DNA from 2 places in the Roseateles amylovorans genome. Region 2 is predicted to be linked to the other one. Evidence: predicted binding sites of a transcription regulator. Region 2 holds the regulator's gene; the other holds the start of a gene.
What was found. The regulator FliA, encoded in region 2, starts transcription of late flagellar genes. The targets are predictions, from matches to a motif close to CTAAAGTTTNNNNNNNNNNNGCCGNTA.
Positions count from the first base shown of each region.

Region 1 (2,402 bases), 560 kb from region 2:
CAGCGCCGCGACCTGGGCGGTGCCCAGGGCGCGGATCTGGCTGCTGTTCAACGCATTCAGGTCATCGGTGGAGAGCACCGACACCTGACCGGTCGTCAGGGCGGCCACCTGGGCGGAGGTCAGCGCGGACACCTGGTCCGAATTCAGGGCTTCGAACTGGTCGGTCGACAACGCACGCAGCGTGCTGGTCGAGATCGCCTTCATGTCGTCCGAGCTGATCGCAGCGATCTGGTCGGTCGTCAGGCCCTTGATCTGGATGGACGAGAGTGCGCCGATCTGGCCGGAGCTCATCGCCTCGATGGAATCGGAGCTCAGCGCGCCCAGCTGGGTCGAGCTGAAGGCCCGGACCTGGGCGGTCGACAGGGCCTGCACATCCTCGCTGGCCAGGCCGCCGAGCTGGTCGGTGGTCAGGGCGGCCAGTTGGGCGGTGGTGATGGCGCGGATCTGGTTGGTGTCCAGCGCGGCGATCTCGTCGCTGCTGAACTGGCGGATCTGGCCGGTGGTCAGCGCACTGATCTGCGCGGTGGTCAGCGCGGCGATCTGGTCGGAGTTCAGCGCAGCGACCTGGTCGGTGCCCAGCGACTTCACCGCGGCGGTGCTCAGCGAGTGCACGGCGTCGGAGGTCAGCGCGGCGGCCTGGTCGGAGGTCAGTGCGCCGGCCTGGGTGCTGGTGATGGCCTGGGCCTGCTGGGTGGTGAGGGCGGCCACGCCTTCGGTCGAGATGGCGGCAACCTGCTGCGAGCTCAGCGCGCGGATCTGTTCAGTCTTGAGGGCCTGCAGGTCGTCCGAGACCATGGTGCCGATCAGGCTGGTGGTGATGGCGGCCACCTGCTGCGAGCTCAGCGAACGGATCTGGTCGGAGCCCAAGGCGTTCAGGTCGTCGGATTCCAGGCCGCGCACCTGCTGGGTGCTCAGCGAGGTGACCTGGCGGGTCGTCAGGCTGCCGAACTGGTCCGAGCCCAGCGAATTCAGCTGCTCGGTGCTGAAGGTGCGGACGGCCGCCGTGCTGAGGGCGCGCAGGTCATCAGACTCGATGGCGGCGATGTTGCTGGTCGTGAAGAACGACACAGCCTTGGTGCCCAGGGTGGCGAACTGGGAGGTCGTCAGGGCCTGGAACTGGTCCGAGGTGAAGGCGGCCCAGTCTTCGCTGGTCAGTCGGGCGAGCGTCGTGGACGTCAGCGCCTGGATCTGGTCGGTGGACAGGTTGGTAATCAGCGATGCCATCTTGGAGCTCCGTGCGCTATGGGCTGTTGCGCCCATAGGCGCTTCGTTTATCGATCTCTAACTTCCAGCGGCAAGCCGCTTCGGGATGCCGTCATTCGGGTTTTCGGACGCTGAATGACAAACTTGAGCTAGCCCGGACATGGTATGGCTCACTTCTTTACGTTGAAGCAAACAAAAGGGCGTGGAGTCGGCCTCAGTTCACGCTTACATGTCAGACGTAAAGCCCGCGAATGCGGGGTCAGAGTGGCTGGACAAGATCGACGTTCATCCCGCGTTCATCGGGGTTGTCGGCGATTCGGCCCGGAACTTGAGCGCGGCGATGTCTTCACAGACCTGTAACAGAGCGGGCGAAATCCGCCGCCCGTGATGGATGTCTCAAACCGGCCGGGCATATCTCGATAACTATCTCGCGCGGGTTTGTGACCTCCGTGAAAAGGTTGGCAAACGGCGCCGAAGGAGATGTCGGCAAGAATCCCGAAAGTTCTTCTGATTCTCCAAAAAGGTCTTTCAAAACGACGTTTGGAAGGTCGTTGCAAAGGCGGAGGAACGGACATTCAAATCCGATCGAAGAACAAAAGCATTCAGGCGGCGTTGATCTCGCGTTCAGGGATGACGATTCCGTGATCGAGTTGGCCATTCGGTGGGGAAGGGCGTCGTGGCGACGCGACCGCCTCGGCCTCCGAGGGGCGTCGTCGGTCGACCGGGCTTGCCCGTCGGGCCGACCTCAATCGGCCGCGTGCTGAGTTGCTCGGAGGCCGTTGTCGAAATGTCGACGCACCAACTCGGCGCTGCGCACGGCGTCGCCCGCCAGGATGGCCGCCAGGATGTCGCGGTGCTCCTGCAGCGATTCCTGCAGCCGTCCCTGCATGAACAGCGAGTGATGGCGGTTGAGCTTCATCACCCGGCGCAGGTCGGTGATGAACTGCATGCGCCAGCGATTGCCGTCGATCTCGATGATGCGCAGGTGAAAGCGCTCATTGGCGGCGAAGAAGCGCTCGCGCTCGTCCAGCGCGGCCTCGAGTTCGTCATGCAGCGACTGCAGCTCGACCCGCTGCGCCTCGTCGGCCGCCTGCGCCACCTGGGCGGCGGCGTCGCTCTCCAGCAGCGAGAGGAGTTGGTAGGCCTCGCGCACGTCCCGCTCCGACATCTCGGTCACATAGGCGCCGCGGCGCACCCGC
Region 1 is NZ_CP104562.2:2,400,161-2,402,562, forward strand. Features, by position in the region: gene N4261_RS10205 (SPM autocatalytic domain-containing protein) at 1-1,224, opposite strand, end outside; gene N4261_RS10210 (GntR family transcriptional regulator) at 1,949-2,402, opposite strand, start outside.
Region 1: the regulator FliA is predicted to act here: its motif matches at 1,326-1,352, upstream of N4261_RS10205 (SPM autocatalytic domain-containing protein).

Region 2 (2,402 bases):
CGGCACGGCGTTCAACGGTCCAGGCCACGGCGCCACGCCGATGGGCATCAACTGACCATCCGGTCAGCATCCTGGGAACCGATCGGCCGGTCACTCCTTGGAGGGCCGGCCGATTTGTCTTGTGGGGTCTGCACCGTGCGCGGTGCGACATCAGGAGCAGCCAGCGCCGCGTCGGTCGCGGCCACCGACATCGATGCGGACAGCCGCGATGGGGGAGAGAAAAGCGGGGTGTTTCCCCCTTTCAATCCCGCGTTGCGGCCCCGGCCTCCCGGCGAAACTTCCGGTAACGGCTCCAGATGGCGCATCTCCGACACAGGGATGCACCTGGGGTCCAACACGACAGCCCAGACACAGAGTTGCCCATGCGCGATCCGATGAGCCTCAGCAATGCGCCGAAAGACCAGGCCGATGGCCTGCGCCGACTCTTCGCCACCGCCCGTGTGCGCGTGGTGCCGGTGGTGAGCAATCCGCATGTGGTGGGCAGCGGTGCCTTGCTGGAAGGCCTGTGTGCCGCATTCGGCGAGTTGGGCCTGCATACCTTGGTGGTGGATGCCGGCGAACGCGCCGGTGTGCCGTCAGAACTCGCGGCGGTGGACCTGGCGGCCTGTGTCGAATCCCTGTCAGCCAAGGTGTCTTTCCTGAGCGCACGCGGCCTGCCGCTACGCTATGTCAATGCCCACGGCTCCGCCGCCCAGTTCCTGGAAGCGGTGACCGATGCGGCGCCGTTCGCCGATGTCGTCCTGTTGCATGCGAGCGCCGCCGAACTGTCGCGGGTGCTGGTCTCTCGAGAGGTGCGCCCGGTGCTGCTGGCCGATACCGATGTGCAAAGTGTGACCCATGCCTATGCCGGCATGAAGTGGCTGACGCAGCGCGCCGGCCTGATGGTCTACAGCCTGCTGATGGCCTGTTCCCCGCAACTGCGCCTGGCCGAGCGCATTGCCCAGCAGCTGTCCAGCTGCGGGGATGGTTTCCTGGGGGCGGTGCTGCGGGACTGGGCCTGCCTGGATCCACGCCAACCGGTGACTGCATCCCTGACGCATGAGATGCGGCATCTGGCCCGCGAACTGCTGCTGGCCTCCGTACCCGGTGCCGCCATCGACACCGCCGCCGAGGCGATGCCGTTGAGGCCCCGGCCGATGTGGCAACCCAAGCCCGGACGCGCGCCGCAGGACGCGACCCTGGCCGCGCATTGACGTTGGGATTGGAGACGACGATGTACACCGCCAAGGGCCAACTCGACAACAACAGCCTGATCCGCCAATACAGCCCGCTGGTGCGACGCCTGGCGCATCAGATGATCGCCAAGCTGCCGGCCAATGTGGAGCTCGATGACCTGATCCAGGTCGGGCTGATCGGACTGACCGATGCGCTTTCGCGCTTCGACACCGCGCAAGGGGTGCAGTTCGAGACCTTCGCCACCCAGCGCATTCGCGGCGCGATGCTGGATGAGCTGCGCGGCTCCGACTGGATGAGCCGGGGCAGTCGTCGACAGCAGCGCTCGATCGAGAGTGCGGTGCACAAGCTGGAGCAGAAGCTGGGCCGCGCGCCTCAGGAATCGGAGATTGCCGCCGAAATGGGCTTGAGCCTGGGCGAGTACCAGGACATGCTTTCCAAGGTCCGCGGCACGCAACTCGTCTATCTGGAAGACATCTCCGGCGACGATGACAGCGACGACTACCTGGACCGGCACGTGGGTGACGAATCGGCTGACCCGATGAGCATGCTCCGGGATCACCGGATGCGCACCGCGTTGGTGGAGGCCATCAAGAACCTGCCGGAGCGCGAGGGTTACGTCATGTCCATGTACTACGAACATGACATGAACCTCAAGGAAATCGCGGCGGTGCTGAAGGTGACCGAATCGCGGGTGTGCCAGCTGCACAGCCAGGCGATTGCGCGCTTGCGGGTGAAGCTGCGCGATTGGTGATCTGATGGCCGGTGCCGTGCCGGTCTGGTGAAGTCGGCCTCCCTGATGCCCCCGTTGCGGGACCATCAGGGAGGCCGATGTCATTCCCGCCGTCCGTTCCAGCGTGCGCTGCGGCAGCCGGGCTGTCGTCGGGCTGTGGTCGGGCTGTGGTCGGGCCGGCGCGCACGCCTGCGGCATCGGTCATGAATTGATCACGATTCGTGACCGGCGGCACGGGCAAGCGACGGTCCGTCAGTCGATACCCTGCTTGGCGCATGAGGGCGCGACTGATACAACGCATCTCAAAGGCCGCAACAGCGGCCATCCATCAGAAGGGGAGAGCGAATGTGGGAGACATGGCGCAAGCGCGCAGGGAGCGCGCCTGACGCGACCGACCCGGGCGCGGGATCTGCGGCCTCGAGTGCCGCTTCGAATGCGGCTTTGATCCGGGCGGCAGAGAACAACACCCAGGTCGTGCGGGCACTGTCCGGCGGCG
Region 2 is NZ_CP104562.2:1,844,578-1,846,979, forward strand. Features, by position in the region: gene flhF (flagellar biosynthesis GTPase FlhF) at 1-55, shown strand, start outside; gene N4261_RS07950 (MinD/ParA family ATP-binding protein) at 363-1,193, shown strand; gene N4261_RS07955 (RNA polymerase sigma factor FliA) at 1,214-1,927, shown strand; gene N4261_RS07960 (methyl-accepting chemotaxis protein) at 2,252-2,402, shown strand, end outside.